4 regions of the Streptomyces sp. NPDC017890 genome follow, and region 3 is predicted to be linked to each of the others. Evidence: riboswitches for the same ligand, from Rfam matches in the RefSeq annotation. Region 3 holds a riboswitch; each other region holds the start of a gene.
The links. Region 3 has a riboswitch for cyclic di-AMP ahead of ACH4F2_RS03565 (transglycosylase SLT domain-containing protein). Riboswitches for the same ligand answer to the same signal wherever they lie in the genome.
Positions count from the first base shown of each region.

Region 1: linked by a shared signal. The riboswitch ahead of ACH4F2_RS17890 (transglycosylase family protein) and the one ahead of ACH4F2_RS03565 (transglycosylase SLT domain-containing protein) in region 3 are both predicted to bind cyclic di-AMP.
Region 2: linked by a shared signal. The riboswitch ahead of ACH4F2_RS27225 (M23 family metallopeptidase) and the one ahead of ACH4F2_RS03565 (transglycosylase SLT domain-containing protein) in region 3 are both predicted to bind cyclic di-AMP.
Region 4: linked by a shared signal. The riboswitch ahead of ACH4F2_RS23035 (C40 family peptidase) and the one ahead of ACH4F2_RS03565 (transglycosylase SLT domain-containing protein) in region 3 are both predicted to bind cyclic di-AMP.

Region 1 covers NZ_JBIRHU010000012.1:146,984-151,793, forward strand. Annotated here, with positions in the region: gene ACH4F2_RS17875 (nucleoside triphosphate pyrophosphohydrolase) at 1-151, shown strand, start outside; gene ACH4F2_RS17880 (cytochrome P450) at 230-1,591, shown strand; gene ACH4F2_RS17885 (transglycosylase family protein) at 1,737-2,780, shown strand; cyclic di-AMP (ydaO/yuaA leader) riboswitch at 2,964-3,130, shown strand; gene ACH4F2_RS17890 (transglycosylase family protein) at 3,134-3,868, shown strand; gene eno (phosphopyruvate hydratase) at 4,126-4,810, shown strand, end outside.
Region 2 covers NZ_JBIRHU010000022.1:112,032-116,841, reverse strand. Annotated here, with positions in the region: gene ACH4F2_RS27240 (GNAT family N-acetyltransferase) at 1-706, opposite strand, end outside; gene ACH4F2_RS27235 (HPr family phosphocarrier protein) at 905-1,186, shown strand; gene ACH4F2_RS27230 (GntR family transcriptional regulator) at 1,360-2,100, opposite strand; gene ACH4F2_RS27225 (M23 family metallopeptidase) at 2,301-3,065, opposite strand; cyclic di-AMP (ydaO/yuaA leader) riboswitch at 3,078-3,242, opposite strand; gene ACH4F2_RS27220 (M16 family metallopeptidase) at 3,433-4,810, opposite strand, start outside.
Region 3 covers NZ_JBIRHU010000002.1:149,815-154,624, reverse strand. Annotated here, with positions in the region: gene ACH4F2_RS03575 (outer membrane lipoprotein carrier protein LolA) at 1-32, opposite strand, end outside; gene ACH4F2_RS03570 (polyprenyl synthetase family protein) at 414-1,424, opposite strand; cyclic di-AMP (ydaO/yuaA leader) riboswitch at 2,113-2,280, shown strand; gene ACH4F2_RS03565 (transglycosylase SLT domain-containing protein) at 2,286-2,786, shown strand; gene ACH4F2_RS03560 (HAD family hydrolase) at 3,001-3,810, opposite strand; gene ACH4F2_RS03555 (GNAT family N-acetyltransferase) at 4,077-4,810, shown strand, end outside.
Region 4 covers NZ_JBIRHU010000017.1:143,937-148,746, reverse strand. Annotated here, with positions in the region: gene ACH4F2_RS23050 (TetR/AcrR family transcriptional regulator) at 1-435, opposite strand, end outside; gene ACH4F2_RS23045 (ABC transporter permease) at 540-1,544, shown strand; gene ACH4F2_RS23040 (ATP-dependent Clp protease proteolytic subunit) at 1,714-1,902, shown strand; cyclic di-AMP (ydaO/yuaA leader) riboswitch at 2,653-2,797, shown strand; gene ACH4F2_RS23035 (C40 family peptidase) at 2,801-3,274, shown strand; gene ACH4F2_RS23030 (ATP-binding protein) at 3,476-3,967, opposite strand; gene ACH4F2_RS23025 (helix-turn-helix domain-containing protein) at 4,181-4,810, shown strand, end outside.

The DNA.
Region 1 (4,810 bases), on a different contig from region 3:
CCCCCTCCCTTCCGGCGAGGGCATCGGCTACGAGCTCCTCGCCCTGGCGGCACGCGCCGAGTCAGAGGGCACGGACCCGGAGGCGGCACTGAGAGCGGCGGCACGTGCGTACCGGGACGCGATCCGGGAGGCGGAGCACGCCGGGCACTGAGTCCGGCGCCGCCCGGGGCCCCGGCGGAAGGCACACCGGCGCCCGGGACACCTCCGGCCTCCCGGATACGGTCAAGGGGTGACCGACCACTCCACGCCCGACCGCCCCGCCCCCGAGCTGTTCACCTGGGAGTTCGCCAGCGACCCCTACCCCGCCTACGCCTGGCTGCGCGAGCACGCCCCCGTGCACCGCACCCGGCTGCCCAGCGGGGTGGAGGCCTGGCTGGTCACCCGGTACGCCGACGCCAAGCAGGCCCTCGCCGACCCGCGGCTGTCGAAGAACCCGGCGCATCACGACGAGCCCGCGCACGCCAAGGGCAAGACTGGCATTCCGGGGGAGCGGAAGGCCGAGCTCATGACCCATCTGCTGAACATCGACCCGCCGGACCACACCCGGCTGCGGCGGCTGGTCAGCAAGGCGTTCACGCCCCGCCGGGTCGCCGAGTTCGCGCCCCGGGTGCAGGAGCTCGCCGACGGCCTCATCGACCGGTTCGCCGCCACCGGCTCCGCCGACCTGATCCACGAGTTCGCCTTCCCGCTGCCCATCTACGCCATCTGCGACCTGCTCGGCGTACCCCGCGAGGACCAGGACGACTTCCGGGACTGGGCGGGCATGATGATCCGTCACGGCGGCGGACCGCGGGGCGGGGTCGCCCGGTCGGTGAAGAAGATGCGGGGCTACCTCGCCGACCTCATCCACCGCAAGCGCGCGGCGCTGCCGCCCGAGCCCGGCCCCGGTGAGGACCTCATCTCGGCGCTCATCCGCGCCTCCGACCACGGTGAACACCTCACCGAGAACGAGGCCGCGGCGATGGCCTTCATCCTGCTCTTCGCAGGATTCGAGACCACGGTCAATCTCATCGGCAACGGCACGTACGCCCTGCTCACCCACCCCGGGCAGCGAGCCCGCCTGCAGACGTCCCTCGCCGCGGGCGAGCACGCCCTGCTGGAGACGGGCGTCGAGGAACTCCTCCGCTACGACGGCCCGGTGGAGCTGGCCACCTGGCGCTTCGCCACCCGGCCGCTCACCATCGCCGGGCAGGAGATCGCGGCCGGCGACCCCGTCCTCGTCGTCCTCGCCGCCGCCGACCGGGACCCGGAGCGGTTCACGGACCCCGACACCCTGGACCTCTCCCGCCGGGACAGCCAGCACCTCGGGTACGGCCACGGCATCCACTACTGCCTCGGCGCCCCGCTCGCCCGGCTGGAGGGGCAGACCGCGCTCGGCACGCTCCTCACCCGCCTGCCGGACCTGCGCCTCGCAGCGGAGCCGGCCGAGCTGCGCTGGCGCGGCGGACTCATCATGCGCGGGCTGCGCACCCTGCCCGTCTCGTTCACTCCGGTCGAGTCGTCGTCGGGCGATGGTCCGTCGTCGTCGGGGTCGGGGTCGGGCGATGGTCCTTCGTGGGCGGGCAAGGGCCCGTCTCCGACGCAAAGGTGACACGCGCTCAACTCTGTGATCTTCACGTGATCTGCGCGGCATGAACTTGTGACAAGCGATCATCTGCCTATACGTTCACGAATCAGCGTGGCGCCCCGAGCATCACCCGTCGCGCGGTCCCCGTTGTCTCGTGAAAGGTCGTCGCATGCTCTCCGGGAACGGTCGTCACCGCCGCCCCCGCCAGGCTCCCGCCCTGGTCGTCGCCGCCGGAGTGACCGGCTCCGCCATCGCGATCCCACTCCTCGGTGCCACCGGCGCCCACGCGGCCGACGGGGCGAACTGGGACCGGGTCGCCGAGTGCGAGACCGGCGGCGCCTGGAGCCAGAACAGCGGCAACGGGTACTACGGCGGCCTGCAGCTGTCCCAGGACGCCTGGGAGCAGTACGGCGGCCTGGAGTACGCACCCAGTGCCGACCAGGCCAGCCGCTCCCAGCAGGTGAGAGTCGCCGAGAAGCTGCACGCGGACCAGGGCATCGCCGCCTGGCCGACCTGTGGTCTGCTCGCGGGCCTGGGCAACGACTCGGCGTCCGTCGGCGGTGGCACGGGTGCGGCGGGTGACGGCTCGTCGGAGGGATCGGACACCTCGGGGACGTCGGACACCCCCGGCCTGACCAGCTCGTCCGGCTCGACGGAGGCGTCCCAGCCGTCGGAGCCGTCCAAACCCACGTCCGAGGCATCCCCCTCCTCCCCTTCCTCCCCGGCCTCGCCCTCCCCTGACTCCTCGTCGGACCGTGGGGACGATACGACCAAGTCCGACACGTCCCCTGAAACCGACCCCAGGAAGAGCACCGGTCCGCGCGACACCGGCGCTTCGCCCACGACCTCTCCGGAGGTCGGCGAATCGGACAAGCCGGGGCAGAGCGAGGGCTCTTCGGCTCTCACCGACACGGACGAGTCCGGCGCGGGCCGGCATCGAGGCGGCAGTGCCGACGAGGGGGTGGCGGACGGCCGCACGGCCGAGTCGTCGGGGCGGCACGCCTCGCGCGGCGAGGGTGAGGCACGCCAGGCCGTGGACGGCTCCTACACCGTGCGCTCCGGCGACAGTCTCTGGGGCATCGCCGACTCCCTCGACGTGGACGGCGGGTGGCATGCGCTCTACGTCGGCAACAAGGAGGTCGTGGGGGCCGACCCGGACCACATCCTGCCCGGTCAGACGCTCACGCTCACGGGCGAAACGGGTGAAAAGTAGAGGGAGTTCACGTCACGGTTAGAGACTCTATGTCCGTTTTGGATCTCGTGAGAGATAGGTCTCAGAAGCCGTGATCGTCTTTGAAAAACCGCGGAGCGCGTGTCTACGGTCATGACCGCTCGCCATCGCGGGCCCCGGCTGCCGCAACGCCGAATCCTGCCAGCGGCCGTCCGGGAACAGTCGTCGCGTCAAGCGCCGAAGGCAGGAGCGGGGGACCCAAGGTAAGTGCCGCGCCGGGCAGTTGAACCGGAGTGGCTAGGGGTGGAGCCGAGTTCCGCGAGGAACCCGGCCGGGCAACTCAACCGGCCCGAACCCGACAGCTCACCTCGCAGGCGTCGGTGAGGGGATCAACCATGCTGTTTTCCGGCAAGGGCAAGCACCGTCGCCCGTCCAAGGCCACCCGCGTCATCGCCGTCGCCGGCGTCACCGGTGCCGCCGTCGCCGCCCCGCTGATGGCGGCCGGCAACGCCTCCGCCGCCACCGCCTCCGAGTGGGACACCGTCGCCCAGTGCGAGTCCGGCGGCAACTGGTCCATCAACACCGGCAACGGTTACTACGGCGGTCTGCAGTTCTCCGCCTCCACCTGGGCCGGCTACGGCGGCACGCAGTACGCCGCCACCGCCGACCAGGCCAGCAAGGCGCAGCAGATCGAGATCGCCGAGAAGGTGCTCGCGGGCCAGGGCAAGGGTGCCTGGCCGGTCTGCGGTACCGGCCTGTCGAACGCCGCGTACACCGGCGGCGGCTCCGGCGAGAGCGAGAGCCAGGGCAGCGGTTCCGCGCAGGGCTCCGGCAGCTCCGAGAGCTCGCAGAGCCAGAGCGGCGGCTCCACCGCCGACCGCTCCACCGAGCAGAAGGCCTCCCGCTCCGACGAGCGCCCGGCCGCCAAGAAGGAGACCGTCACCACCCCGACCGGCAAGAAGGTCGAGAAGGGCGACGGCGAGTACGAGGTCGTCGAGGGCGACACCCTCAGCTCGATCGCCGAGGAGCACGACGTCAAGGGCGGCTGGGCGAAGCTGTTCAAGCTGAACGACGACATCGTCGACGACGCCGACCTGATCTACCCGGGCCAGCAGCTGCACCTGAAGTAAGCGGCGGCCCCCTTGCTCCCGCCCCGGTGCGTGTTCCCCCGTACGCACCGGGGCGGGTTTTTCACGCCCCGAATCCGGACCGGTTTCCGGAAACGTCTTTGTTCCGTTCGGAAACAATTTACTCTCGGTTCTGTCCAGCGGGTGGGCGATCGGCTGGCCGATCGCCCGGAGCCGGTTAGGCTCGGTCCCGCAGAGCCGCTGCGGTCCTGTGGACCCGCGCGTCACACCGAAGCGTCACATTGAAGAAGGAGATGCTCGTGCCGTCCATCGACGTCGTCGTAGCCCGGGAAATCCTGGACTCCCGAGGCAACCCCACGGTCGAGGTCGAGGTCGGCCTCGACGACGGCAGCACGGGTCGTGCCGCCGTTCCGTCCGGCGCCTCAACGGGCGCCTTCGAGGCCATCGAGCTCCGTGACGGCGACCCGGGCCGCTACCTCGGCAAGGGCGTCGAGAAGGCCGTTCTCGCCGTCATCGAGCAGATCGGCCCGGAGCTCGTCGGCTACGACGCCACCGAGCAGCGCCTGATCGACCAGGCCATGTTCGACCTGGACGCCACCGACAACAAGGGCTCGCTGGGCGCCAACGCCATCCTCGGCGTCTCGCTCGCCGTCGCCCACGCCGCCTCCGAGGCCAGCGACCTGCCGCTCTTCCGCTACCTGGGCGGCCCCAACGCGCACCTTCTGCCGGTGCCGATGATGAACATCCTGAACGGCGGCTCGCACGCCGACTCCAACGTGGACATCCAGGAGTTCATGATCGCCCCGATCGGCGCGGAGTCCTTCTCCGAGGCCCTGCGCTGGGGCGCCGAGGTCTACCACACCCTGAAGAAGGTCCTGAAGAGCAAGGGCCTGGCCACCGGTCTCGGCGACGAGGGCGGCTTCGCGCCGAACCTCGGCTCCAACCGCGAGGCCCTCGACCTCATCCTCGAGGCGATCAAGGAGG
Region 2 (4,810 bases), on a different contig from region 3:
GGATGTTGCCGAGGATGCTGCGGCCGACGCCGCCGGGTGCGCGGCCGGTGCCGATGACCGCCACCGAGCCGGGCTGCAACAGCCGCTGGACGGAGCGCGCCTCCGCGCGGTGCTCGCGCGCGTACTGCACGGCGAGCGAGCGGTCGGTGGGTTCGAGGCCGAACTCCAGGCGGACCACGCCGTCCTCGAAGCTCCGCTTCTGGGTGTACCCGGCGTCCATGAACACCTTGATCATCTTGGTGTTGGCGGGCAGCACCTCGGCGGCGAAGCGGCGGATGCCGCGCTCGCGGGCGACGGCGGCGATGTGCTCCAGCAGCGCGGAGGCGACGCCGCGCCCCTGGTGGGCGTCCTGGACGAGGAAGGCGACCTCGGCCTCGTCGGCCGGTGCGGAGGCGGGCGTTCCACCGGAGCCGATCCGGTCGTAGCGTACGGTGGCGATGAACTCGCCGCCGATGGTGGCCGCGAGTCCCACCCGGTCCACAAAGTCGTGGTGCGTGAAGCGGTGGACGTCCTTGGCGGACAGGCGAGGGTACGGCGCGAAGAAGCGGTAGTACTTCGACTCGTCGGAGACCTGCTCGTAGAAGCTGACCAGGCGCTCGGCGTCATCAACGGTGATGGGGCGGACGCGCGCGGTGCCGCCGTCGCGCAGCACCACGTCGGCCTCCCAGTGGGCGGGGTACTCGTGCCGGTCCGACGAGGTCTGCATGGGCCCCAGAGTACGGCTCGCGTACGACAACGGCGCGAGGCAGTCTGTGGAGGACGGAGCCCGGACCGAGGCCGCGGTCCGGCGACCACGTGGGAGGCGCACGGCGTCGTCCCGGCACGCTTCACGATGTGGGAAACTGGTCTAGACAAGACTGGTCTAGACAACATGAACCCCTGATTACCTGAAGGGCAGCATCACATGGCTGAGCGCCGCGTCAACGTCGGCTGGGCCGAGGGTCTCCACGCCCGCCCCGCCTCCATCTTCGTCCGAGCCGCCACGGCCACAGGCGTCCCGGTGACGATCGCCAAGGCCGACGGCTCCCCCGTCAACGCGGCCTCCATGCTGGCCGTCCTCGGCCTCGGCGCCCAGGGCGGCGAGGAGATCGTCCTCGCCTCCGACGCCGAGGGCGCGGACGCCGCCCTGGAGCGGCTGGCGAAGCTGGTCTCCGAAGGACTCGAGGAGCTTCCCGAGACCGTCTGAGCCGTCTGAACCGTCTGAACCGACCGTCTGACGGACAGCGGCACCGAAAGGCCCGCCCGGGACCACCGGGCGGGCCTTTTCAATTCCTTTTCCGCTTCGCTCTCGCCCAGGCATCCGGACAGGCACGCCGGTACACAGGCGCGTATTCGGGCAGCAGAAAAACAGCCCCCGAATTACTTCCTCTTTGTATACGGCCCCCGTGTTAAGCCCGCAGGCTCGGCGTGTTTACGGGACGTTGCGATTCCCTCACGCGGCGATTCGCTCACCCGCCTCGTCCGTTCGCCTTCTGAGGCGAATCGCAGCCGGTGTCCCGGCTTCGACCTCTCGGTGTGCAGCGCCATGAGCGCCCGCGCGCGCTCGCTGTCACCCCGGGCCACCGCATCGACGATCGCGCCGTGCTCCGCCCAGTACTCCACGGGTCCGGCCGGCGCTTCCACGATGTACATCCAGGCGATCTTGTGGCGCAGCTGGGTCAGCAACGCCGTCAACGAGGGGCTGCCCGCGGCCTGGGCGAGGGTGTCGTGGAACCAGCCGCCCAGGGAGCGCAGATCCTCGCTGTTGCCCTGCCTGGCGCGCTCCTGACCCAGCCTGACCAGTCCGCGCAGCACCTTGAGGTGGACCTCGGTGCGGCGCCGGGCGGCCCGGGAGGCGCCGAGGGGTTCGAGGAGCGTGCGGGTCTCCAGCAGGTCGGCGGCCTCCTGCTCGGTGGGTTCCGCCACGCACGCGCCCGCGTGCCGCCGGGTCACCACGAAACCTTCGGCCTCCAGCGTGCGCAAGGCCTCACGGACCGGGACGCGGGAGACTCCGTAGCGGCGGGCGAGCAGTTCCTCGGTGAGCCGGCTGCCGCGCCCGTGTACGCCGGCGACGATGTCGTCCCGGATCGCCGTGCACACCGAGTGCGCCGGAATACGCATGCCCGACCTCCGCCTTAATCCCCGTGAAACGTCGACGATTGACGCGTGTGCAGTGACTCTAGGCCAATCGAGCGGATATTCCGACGGCCAGGCGGATTTCATGGGCATCTTTTGGACAGCGACGGCCTCTGGACCGCGTACGGAAATGCGAATGCCCCGGCTCGTGAGCCGGGGCATTCGCATTTCCGTACCGTCCGTCGTCAGACGTTCACGCCGTGGGAGCGGAGATAGGCGACCGGGTCCAGGTCCGAGCCGTACTCGGGGCTCGTACGGGCCTCGAAGTGCAGGTGCGCTCCGGTGACGTTGCCGGTGGCACCGGAGAGGCCGATCTGCTGACCGGGGGCGACCGCCTGGCCGACCGAGACGCCGATGGAGGACAGGTGGCCGTACTGCGTGTACGTGCCGTCGTGCATCTTGATCACGACCTGGTTGCCGTACGCCCCGCCCCAGCCGGCCTCGACGACGGTGCCGACGCCGACCGCGTGCACAGGGGTGCCGCTCGCGGCGTGGAAGTCGATGCCGGTGTGGCTGCCCGAGGACCACAGCGAGCTGCCGGCCTGGTAGGCGGTGGAGACGTAGGAGGCGGTGATCGGCGACACGAAGGTGTTGAGGCGCTTGCGCTCCGCCTCGCGTGCGGCGCGTTCCTTGGCCTCGCGCGCCTCCTCGGCCGCCTCGGCGGCCCGCTCGCGTGCGGCCTCCTGGGCCGCCTCACGGGCGGCGGCGTCCAGCGCGGCACGCTTCTGCGCGGTGGCCTGGGCGTCGATCTCGTCGGCTACGGCGTCCCCGATGGTGACGACCGGGGTGAGTCCGCTCTGCTCCGCCTCGGACTCGGCGGCGAGCGCCGGAGCCGCGAGGGTGCCGACGACGCCGGTGGTGGCGAGGGCCGCGACACCCGCCGCGCGGGCGGTGGTGCGGTGCATCCGGCTGGGACGGCGGTGCTTACCGGTGGCGCGCGTGAACGCCATGTAGAGGCTGGTCCTTTCCTTCCCTCTCGCCTACCGGGTTAGCTGACGGGTTCGGAGCAGGAAGGTCTCCTACGGACCCCCTCGCTGCACGCGCGGGCGTCCGATTCACCCCAGGGACTGCGATGGGTCCCCGGCTCCCCTGGCTCGCGCCGTACGGGGACTCGGCGATGACTGTCCGGTGCCGCGGGTGCGGCGCACTGCCTGACGAACAGCCCGGACGACGCTAAACGTGGTGTCTTCAATCCTCAAACGCAACAGGCTTTTTGTAGCGCACGCCACAGGGCAGACGGTCAGCCACTCCCTCAATTCGGACAAATGGCGGCCCTGGTGACACTGTGGTCACCAGGGCCGCCACGCGCGCGTGCCGCTACTCGGCCGCCACGACGGTCACTTCACCGATGCCCAGGGCCTCGACGGGCTCCTTGATCTGCGCCGCGTCGCCGACGAGGACCGTCACCAGACGGTCCACCGGGAAGGCGTTCACGACCGCCGCCGTGGCCTCCACGGTGCCCGTGGCGGCGAGTTGGCGGTAGAGCGTGGCCTGGTAGTCGTCGGGCAGGTGCTGTTCGACCTGGTCGGCCAGCGTGCCCGCCACGGCCGCCGCCGTCTCGTACTTCAGCGGCGCCACACCGACCAGGTTCTGCACGGCGACGTCGCGCTCGGCGTCGGTGAGCCCGCCCTTCGCGACCTTGCGCAGCACCGTCCACAGGTCCTCCAGTGCGGGACCGGTGTTGGGGGTGTCGACGGAGCCGCTGATGGCCAGCAGGGCGGCCCCCGTGCCGTCGGGCGCCGAACGCAGGACCTGCGCGAACGACCGCACACCGTAGGTGTAGCCCTTCTCCTCGCGCAGGACGCGGTCCAGGCGCGAGGTGAGGGTGCCGCCGAGGCAGTAGGTGCCGAGCACCTGGGCGGGCCACACGCGGTCGTGCCGGTCGGAGCCGGTTCGGCCGATCAGCAGCTGCGTCTGGACGGCTCCGGGGCGGTCCACGATGACGACCCGGCCCCTGTCGTCGGCGGTCACCGGGGGCACGGGACGCGGCTCGGCGGCGGAGCCGGTCCACGCGCCCAGCGTGTCGCCGAGCAGCGCGTCGAGGTCGACGCCGGTGAGGTCGCCGACGACCACCGCGGTGGCCGTGGCGGGTCGGACGTGCTTCTCGTAGAAGGCGCGTACGGCCGCGGAGTCGATGCTCGCGACCGTCTCCTCCGTTCCCTGACGCGGGCGCGACATGCGCGTCCCGGCCGGGAAGAGCTCCTTGTAGAGCTCCTTGGCCGCGCGACGGGCGGGGTTGGCCAGCTCGTGCGGGATCTCGTCGAGCCGGTTGCGGACCAGCCGCTCGACTTCGCTGTCCGCGAACGCGGGCGCCCGGAGGGCGTCGGCGACCAGGCCGAGGGCCTTGGCGAGGCGCGAGACGGGCACTTCCAGGCTCAGCCGGACGCCGGGGTGGTCGGCGTGTGCGTCGAGGGTGGCGCCGCAGCGCTCCAGCTCGGCGGCGAACTCCTCGGCGGAGTGCTTGTCGGTGCCCTCGGAGAAGGCACGCGCCATGATCGTGGCGAGGCCGTCGAGGCCGGCCGGTTCGGTGTCGAGGGGCGCGTCCAGATTGACCTCGACAGCGACGACCTGCTGGCCGGGGCGGTGGCAGCGCAGCACGGTGAGGCCGTTGTCGAGGCTGCCGCGCTCCGGGGCCGGAAACGCCCACGGCTTGGGCTCGCCGGCCTGCGGCTGCGAGTGGAATTCCATGGTGGCG
Region 3 (4,810 bases):
GTCGTGTTGTCGTCGGAATCGATCGGTGCCATGTGTGCCCTGCCTCCTCGTCGGCGGCGGCTGTCTCGCGACCTCGCACTCGTCCACCCTTGAGCCGCCATTCTCACCCGAATCGGTGAGGATTGGTGTTTTCCGTGGTGTCCATCTGACCAAATCGGCCAAGCGGAATCGTCAGACCGCGGGCTCAACTCCGCGTACTCCTGCGGGATGACACGGAGGGGTCACGCCTCCCCCGGCCCGTAGGGGATGGAGTACGCCGCGATCCACCGCCGCACGCCGCCGCACGCCGCACGCCGCCCCGGGCAGCCACCTGCCGTACGCCATTCACCTGCCGTACGCCGCCACCCCGTGGACCGGCCGCCGCGTACGGCGGCGGCCCCCCTGATGCGGGCCCGCGGGAGCCCGGGGAGGACTCAGCCGGCCCGGTGCACCACGGCGTCGCACAGCTCCACCAGCGCGGCCTTCGCCTCACACTCCCTGAGCGGAGCCAGCGCCGCCCGGGCGTCCTTGGCGTACCGGACCGTGTCCCGTCGCGCCTGCTCCAGCGCCGGGTGGGCGCGCAGCAGCCGCAGCGCCTCCGCGTGCCGCGCGTCGTCGCTCAGGTCGGAGTCCAGCAGCTCGCACAAGGCGATGTCCTCGGCGAGCCCCAGCCGGGCCGCCCGCTCGCGCAGCCGCAGCACCGGCAGGGTCGGGATGCCCTCGCGCAGGTCGGTCCCGGGCGTCTTCCCCGACTCCTGGGAGTCGGAGGCGATGTCCAGGACGTCGTCCGCGAGCTGGAAGGCCACGCCGAGCCGCTCGCCGTACTGGGTCAGCACGTCCACGACCGTCTCGTCGGCGCCGGACATCATCGCGCCGAACCGGCAGGAGACCGCCACCAGCGATCCCGTCTTGCCGCCCAGCACGTCCAGGTAGTGGTCCACCGGGTCCCGGCCGTCCTGCGGCCCCGCCGTCTCCAGGATCTGACCGGTGACGAGCCGTTCGAACGCCAGGGCCTGCACGCGGACCGCCTCGGGCCCGAGGTCGGCGAGGATCTGCGAGGCGCGGGCGAACAGGAAGTCGCCGGTGAGGACCGCGACCGAGTTGCCCCAACGGGTGTTGGCACTGGCCACGCCACGGCGCACGGCTGCCTCGTCCATGACGTCGTCGTGGTAGAGGGTGGCGAGGTGGGTCAGCTCCACGACGACGGCCGAGGGCACGATGCCGGGGGCATAGCGGTCGCCGAACTGGGCCGAGAGCATCACCAGCAGTGGCCGGAATCGTTTGCCGCCGGCCCGCACCAGATGCTGGGCGGCCTCCGTGATGAACGGAACCTCGCTTTTGGTTGCCTCAAGCAACCCTTCCTCGACAGCAACCAATCCGGCCTGGACATCGGCTTCCAGAGCCTGGTCCCGCACGCTCAGCCCGAACGGCCCGACGACGGTCACGAGGGGTCTCCTGTCTGCTGGTGTCTACTGGCGATTACCTGGTTTGTCGATAGGTCGCTGCCACCACTCAAGTCAGCGTATCCGGTCACCTTTCGATCACCGCTAGCGCCCACCGTTACAGGCTGGTCGGTATCGGATCATGCACAGTATGTTTTTGATCAGGTGATATGAGCAGGTATTGATCGACATCGCCAGGGCCGGAACCCGCCACCGAAGATCACATCACCCCTCCCAACGGCTCGCACGCCGAATACGTCACCCACTCGGCCCACTGCGCCCCCACCCCGAACGGATGCCCCCGCAGTGCGCGGAAACACCGGTCCGGGCGGGGTCGCGCACGGGGCACGCACGGCGATGGGCCCGCCCGGTCGCCGATCGGCACCCGAAGACCTCCCCACCGACGGCCGATTGGCCCCAATCATCCCTAATGCCCGATTCACCCCTCTTGACGGAGCGGGTGAGTTGGCTCACTCCTCCACACCCGCAGGCAACCCCGCCGCCGGCTGCGCCCTCCCTTTGCCCCGCAAGCCAGTTGAGCCTTGGCAGCCGCAAAGGATCAAGTACCCCAAACCCCCCAGACCAAGGTCAACAGGCGCGTTGGGTGATTCCTGCACTTGTTTCGGACATGTGCTGTCGCATACGTTCCCGGCCTGTCGGGTGGACGCCGAATCCTGCCACCGCCCGAACGCACAGTCATCCGCCAACAAACTCGCAGGCAGGAGCGGGGGACCCAGGTAAGCCGCCGCACCGGTCACCACCGGAGCGGCTCGGGGTGAAGCCGTGCCCGTCAGGGCCCGGCCGGGCACCTCCCCGCCCGAACCCGACAGCTCACCTCGCAGGCGTAAGGAGAGGGACTCACACATGTCTGCCAACGGTCAGAACCGTCACGCCCGGACCAGCCGCCTCGCCCGCAAGCTGGCCGTGGCCGGCACCGGCGCCGCCGTGCTCGCCCTGCCGATCATCGGCGCCACCAGCGCGTCCGCGGCCACCCCGGCCGCCACCACGACCGCCGCGACCGCCACCGCCGCGGCGACGACGTACCCGGACAACCTCGACGGCTGGATCCGGGAGTCGCTCGACATCATGGCCCAGCACGGCATCCCCGGGACGTACGAAGGCATCCACCGCAACATCATGCGGGAGTCGTCCGGCAACCCGCTCGCCATCAACAACTGGGACATCAACGCCATCAACGGCACCCCGTCCAAGGGCCTGCTCCAGGTGATCGCCCCGACCTTCGAGGCGTACCACGTGCCCGGCACCTCCTGGGACCCGTACGACCCGGTCGCCAACATCACCGCGGCCTGCAACTACGCGGCCGACCGGTACGGCTCGATGGACAACGTCTTCGGCGCGTACTGAGCCGCGACGGCTGAGTCGGCACCGGCTCGCCCGTACCGCCTGAACCGCGACGGGCGAGCCGTACCGACTGCCCGTACCGACTGGGCCATCACGGCCGAGCCGTACCGACTGCCCGTACCGACTGGGCCATCACGGCCGAGCCGTACCGACTGCCCGTACCGACTGAGCCATGATGGCTGAGCCGTACCGACTGGGCCGTGGTGGCTGAGCCGTACTAAGGGGCTCCGAAGATCCGCTCGAGGACGACGGCCACGCCGTCGTCCTCGTTCGTCGTGGTGACCTCGTCGGCCACCGCCTTGAGTTCGGGGTGGGCACCGGCCATGGCGACACCGTGGGCGGCCCAGTCGAACATGGGGATGTCGTTGGGCATGTCCCCGAAGGCGATCGTCCGCCGCCGGCTCAGCCCCAGACGCTCGGCGGCCAGCGCCAGGCCGGTCGCCTTGGTGATGCCGCACGGCTGGAGCTCCACCGTCCCCGGCCCCGACATGGTGACCGTCGCGAGGGAACCCACCACCGCGCGCGCCGTCGACGCCAACTCGTCGTCGGACAGCTCGGGGTGGCGCAGCAGGACCTTGCTGATCGGTGTGCTCCAGAGTTCGTCGCGCCGCTCGACCCGCACCGCGGGCAGCGTCGGGTGGGGCATCAGGTACCCCGGCTCGATGAGGGTGAGGCCGTCGACGCCGTCCTGGTCGACCGCGGCGTGCACCTGCCCGACCTCGGCCTCGATCTTGCCGAGCGCGGTCTCGGCCAGTTCCCGGTCCAGGGTGACCGACCACAGCATCCGGTGCGCGCCGGCGTCGTACACCTGCGCGCCCTGGCCGCACACCGCGAGCCCCGTGCAGCCGAGGCGGTCGAGCAGGGACCGTACCCGGGGGGCCGGCCGCCCCGTCACCACCAGATGCCGCGCACCGGCCTGAGCCACCCGCGCCAGCGCGGCCAGCGACCGGTCGGAGACGGTGTCGTCGCCGCGGAGCAGCGTGCCGTCGAGGTCGGTGGCGACGAGTGAATACGCGGTGCGGTCCATGATCAGAGAATACGGACACCGCACCTGTCCGACTCACCAGCGATCGCATCCGAACGAGGACGCGCGAGTCCGGCACGAGTGCGCACGAGTAGGGCACATGGACGCACGAGGACGCTCGAACCTGTCCGAAACCTGGCACATCATCGGCTAAAGCCGGTTCAAGGCCTGTGCACCGGTTGGCAACAACATGGTCCGCTACCTACCGACCGGGTGGCCCCCGGGGGTACCTTCCTGTTGTCCAGGGGGAACTTGATCGGGGGGTCGGGTTGAACAGCGGACGTGTGCGCGTGCTCAGGCCGGAGGAACTGGGCGAGGGGGAACGGGAGCACTGGCGGGAGCTGCGCGCCAAGTCGACGGCACCACGCAATCCCTTCATGGAGCCGGAGTTCACCGACGTCGTGGGCCGGGTACGGCCGCGGGCGCGGGTGGCGGTGGTGTACGACGGCGGGGAGGCGGCCGGTTTCCTGCCGCACGAGCGCGGGCCGCTGGGCCAGGGCCGGGCGATCGGGCTCGGGGTGTCGGACTGCCAGGGCGCGGTGCTGCGCCAGGACCTCGCCCCGGACACCCGTGAACTGCTGCGGGCGTGCTCCTTGTCGAGCTTCGCCTTCGACAACCTGGAGGCGGAGCAGGAGCTGTTCGTGCCGCACGCCGCCGAGGAGTTCACCACCTACGTCATCGACGTGGAGCAGGGGTACGAGGCGTACGAGAGCGTACTGCGCGACCGGTCGCCGAAGTTCCTCAAGACCACCCTCGCCAAGGAGCGCAGGCTCGGCCGCCAGGTCGGTGACGTGCGCTTCGTCTTCGACGAGCGTGATCCGGCCGCGCTGCGCACGCTCATGGAGTGGAAGTCGGCGCAGTACCGCAGGACGGGGCGCCGGGACCGGTTCGCACAGGAGTGGATCAGCCGGCTCGTGGCACGGCTGGCCGAGACCCGGGCAGCGGAGTGCACCGGCACGCTGTCCGTGCTCTACGCCGACGGCCGGCCGGTCGCCGCCCACTT
Region 4 (4,810 bases), on a different contig from region 3:
CGCCCAGGCCGCCGTCACCTCGGCGAACCCCTCGCCCAGGAGAGCGGACAGCGCGTCGTTGCGCAGCGTCTCGGACCAGGCCTGGATCATGAGCCGCGGGAACAGCCACTCGCCGCCGTCCGTCACCGCCGGCCGCTCCCGTGCCATGTGCGCCAGGGTGCGGGCGATGAGCTCGTCGGGCATGGGCGGCGGGCTCTCCCCCGCCGCACGTTCGTACACGTCGCGGATGGCGCCCAGTACCTCGGTGACGATGGCCTCGATCAGCTCCTCCTTGCCGCTGAAGTAGCGGTAGACGGCCCCCGCCGAGAGGTCCACCTCCTTCAGCACGTCCTGCATCGACGTGGCGTGGAAGCCATTGCGGGCGAAGCAGAGCGCGGCGCCGTCGAGGATCTGCCGACGGCGGGCGTCGAGGTGTTCCTGGGATACGCGGGCCATGGCCCCAACCTAAAACGAACATTCCTTCTTGACAAGGCTGCCGAGCCGCCACACCGTGGAGGCAGAAACAAAAACGAACGATCCTTCTCTCATGAGGAGCACCCATGTCCCGCCCCTTCGTTCCCCACGGCCGCCGTGTGGTCGCCGTCGTCGTCCTGGTTCCCGTGCTGGTGGCGCTGGCACTGTGCGCCTTCGCCTGGCCGGCCGCCCGTACGGCAGCCCGCGATCTGCCGCTCGGCGTTGCGGGGCCACCCACCGCCCTCGCGCAGCTGGAGCAGCGGCTCACCCAGCGCGAGGGCGCCTTCGAGATCCACCGCTACGCCGACGAGGCCGCGGCCCGCGACGCCATCGAGGACCGGACCGTGTACGGCGCGGTGGTCGCCGGCGACCGGGGCGCGAAGCTGCTCACGGCGTCCGCGGCGAGCCCCTCCGTCGCCCAGCTGCTCCAGCAGGCGGTGACCGGGCAGGCCGCTGCCACGGGCACCCCGGTCCAGGTCGTCGACGTGGTACCCGCCCCCGAGGCGGATCCGCGCGGCGCGGCCCTGGGCGCGAGCGTACTGCCGCTCGCACTGGCCGGGATCGCGACCGGCGCCGTGGTGACCCTGCTGGGGCTGCGCGGGGTGCGGGCGGTCGTCGCGGTGGCCGGCGCCGCCGCGTCGACAGGCGCGGTCGCGGCGGCGGTCGCGCACAGCTGGCTCGGGGTGGTCACCGGTGACTGGTGGGCCGTGGCCGGTGTGCTCGGCCTGTCGGCCCTGGCAGTCGGCGCGGGCGTCGCCGGGCTCGGGGCGCTGTTCGGGCGGGCGGGTCTCGGGCTGGGCGCGGCCGTGATCATGCTGCTGGGCAACCCCTTCTCCGGCGCGTCCTCGGCGCCTCAGATGCTGCCCCGACCGGCCGGCGCGATCGGCCAGTGGCTGCCGCCGGGGGCGGGCGGCTCGCTGCTGCGCTCGGTGTCCTTCTTCGACGGTGCCGCGGCCACCGGCCCCGCGCTCACGCTGACGTGCTGGTCCCTGCTGGGTCTGGGCGCGGTCCTGCTCGGCGGCGCGCTGCGACACCGCGCACACGGCGCCTCACCGGCGCCCGACCGGACCCCGGCACCGGCAGCCTCCTGAACCCGGCCGGCCACCACGTCGGGTTCGCGGCAGCCTCCTGAACCCGGCCGGCCACCACGTCGGGTTCGGGCCCCGTGTTCCGCAGCGATGCCGAAACGGTGGCGCTCGCGTGCGCGGGGGCGGCGGCGGTGCCATGGACTCGGGTGAGCGGGCGCGCGGGTGGTGATCCATCAGCTCGTGCTCGCCGACCCGGCGGAGGGGGCAGGCCAGTGAACTCGCGCTACATGTCGGCAGGTTGGTCCGCATCTGTGTTCGCTCGCCGGAGATCCTCATGCGACACACGGGCCGCACCTCCGAGCAGATGACCGCGGACCTCGAGTGCGAAGCGGCCCTCGACCCCCAACAGGCTGCGGAGTGAGGCCTGGTGGGTCGTATCGTGCCCGCCCGAAGGGGCACTCCCCCCGCTCCCGTTCGAGGGGAGCCGCCGATGCTGCCACGGGAACCGCCTCCGCCGCCCGGCCCTGACGCACACCGAAGCGGAGATGACCGGCCGTGACCTGGACGCCGTCGATCTGCTCGGGCGCCTCACAGCCGCGCGGGTCGGCGACACCTGTCACGGTCTGCGGGCCGCGCAGGCGCTGGCCGGCAAGGGCGACGGCCCTGCGCGACACGCCGGCGCCGATCCATCGGCGGGGCGGGACGGAACTGCACGCCGGCACCCTGGTCCGGGCGCCGCCCGTGCTGGGCGGTGAACGGCGGGCGGCACGTGCCGGCCTTCCGCCGCGTTTTGGGAGTTGACGCGTCAGAGGGTGAAACGGACCAAACGGCGTACCCCCTTTCGGCGTAGGAACACCATCGATTTCCGACCGGCCGAAGTTGCGCAACCCTCGTGCTCACGCAGTGGAATGATCCGCTGCGCCGCTGGTCCCAGCGTCGTCACCGCACTCGGTGACGGGTCGAACGCGGAGGCGTCCACCCGAACGGGTGAGTGGTGTGTAACAACACAAAGGGCACGTCCCGTTGGGATTCTCCCTCTGGGCGAGACAAGATCCGTGACTGACGACAAGCCCTCGCCGCAGCGGCGGGGCGGTCCGGGCGGACGCCGAGTCCTGCCGCCGCCCGGACGACCGGTCGACAGGAGTGGATCGGCAGGAGTGGAGGACCCGAGCACGACGGGTCGCCGGAACGGTCATCTCCGCGAGGAGGACGCCGGGCCGAGCAGCCCTTGGGGTGAAGCCGCACTCGTGCGGCCGGGCAACTTCGCCAGCCCGAATCCGACAGGTCATCCTTCACAGGCGGCTGACGAAGGGTTGCGCATGTCTGCGCTCAATCGTGTCCCGTCGCTGATCGCCCGTGCCGGTACGGCCTCGGCCCTCACCCTCGCCGCCATCGGCGGATCTGTCGTGGTCCCCGGTGCCGCCTCCGAGGCGGCCGCGGCGGCTCTTGCGACGAAGGCTCTCAAGATCGCGGCCTCCAAGAAGGGTTCACCCTACAAATGGGGCGCCGTCGGACCACGCAGGTTCGACTGCTCCGGGCTGACCCTGTATTCGTTCAAGAAGGCCGGCAAGAAGCTGCCGCGCACCGCGGCTCAGCAGTACAACAAGACCCGTCACATCTCCGCCAAGAAACGCAAGGCCGGCGACCTGGTCTTCTTCCACTCGGGCAGCAGCGTCTACCACGTCGGCATCTACGCCGGGAAGGGGAAGGTCTGGCACGCCCCGAAGACCGGGGATGTGGTCCGTCTGCAGAAGATCTGGACCAACAGCGTCTGGTACGGCCGGGTCAAGTGACTTCCGCTCCTCGCCCTGAAGGGCGGGGAGTCGGGCCACGGCCGGCCGGCCGTCCCGGTGGGTTCCCGCCGCGACGCGCTGTGCCGGTACGCGTATCCCTCCTGCCCGCGCTCGACAGGCCGAGGCCGCTGGTCCGGCGGTCCCGGCGGCGTCGACCGGCGCGCGGTGCGCCTCTGCGGCGCGCCGAGTACAGTCGGCGCCTCACCGCTGGGGCTCCTGCCGTCCCGAGGCCCGCCCCACGGCCGTGGCCGGCTCGGGGGGCACCGGACTGCCCGGCGGCGTCCAGGGCAGTTCGATGGAGACGGTCTTGCCGCCCTCGCGCGTGGGCCGCACCCTCAGCTTGCCGCCGCACTCCGCCGCCAGCCAGCGGATGATCACCATGCCGCGGCCGTTGTCCTGCTGGACGGCGGCGGGCAGACGCTTGGGAAACCGCGGATGGCTGTCGGTGACGCCGACGCGCAGTCTCGCGTCGCGGTCGAGCACGAGGTCCACCGTGAAGGTGGGTGACTGCCCGAACGTGTGCTGAACCGCGTTGGTCGTCAGCTCGGAGACGATGAGCCGGACGGTTTCGGACACGTCGGTGTCCGCCGGCAGGCCCCACTCCGCCAGCGTGCCGACCACATAGGTACGCGCGGCGGCCACCGAAGCGGGATCGCTCGGCAGAGTGACGGATGCTTCCAGATGGTCTGCCATGGCGACGTCGTCCCTTCCCACGGGACCGCAGCCCGACACGGGGCGGATGGTTCGAGTACGGTCCCGGACTGGTGCTTCGCCGCCAGACTGCCATCACCGGCCCGTGAAGGACGGCGATCCACCAAGATATGCATATATCTGTCGCTCGATGCGGTGAACTCTGCGACGGCAGAGCGTATTCGGACGGCCCATAGGGAGTAAGGGGAGTGGCCCATGCAGCACGGTCCCGTGGTGCGCCGCCGAAAGCTGGGCGCGGAACTGCGCGCCCAGCGGACGTCGGCGGGTATCACCAGCGGCGAGGCGGCCCGGCTGGTGGGCTGGCACCAGTCGAAGGTCAGCCGGATCGAGACCGGGACGAGCGGGGCCAAACCGGCCGACGTGCGGTTGCTGCTGGACGCATACGGCGTCGACGACGACCAGCTGCGGGAGCTGCTGGTGACACTGGCCGGCTCCGACGACGCGGGCGGCCGGAACCACTGGTGGCACGCCTATCGAGGGGTGCTGCCGCCGACCTACCGCGACTTCATCAGCCTGGAGTCCCAGGCGAGCGCGATGCGCACGCTGGAGACCACCGTGGTCCCCGGGCTGCTGCAGACACCGGAGTACGCCCGCGCGGTGACGCGCGCCGCGGTGGACGGGCTGCCGGAGGAGCGGCTGGACACCCTGGTGGAGGTGCGGCTGGCCCGGCAGGACGTACTGCGGGCGCGGCCGCCGCTGGAGCTGAGCGCGGTCCTGGACGAGTCGGTTCTGCGCCGGGAGGTGGGCGGACCCGGGGTAATGGCCCGTCAGCTGGCGCGTCTGGTGGATGCCGCGCGTCTGCCCCATGTCCGGCTCCAGGTCCTG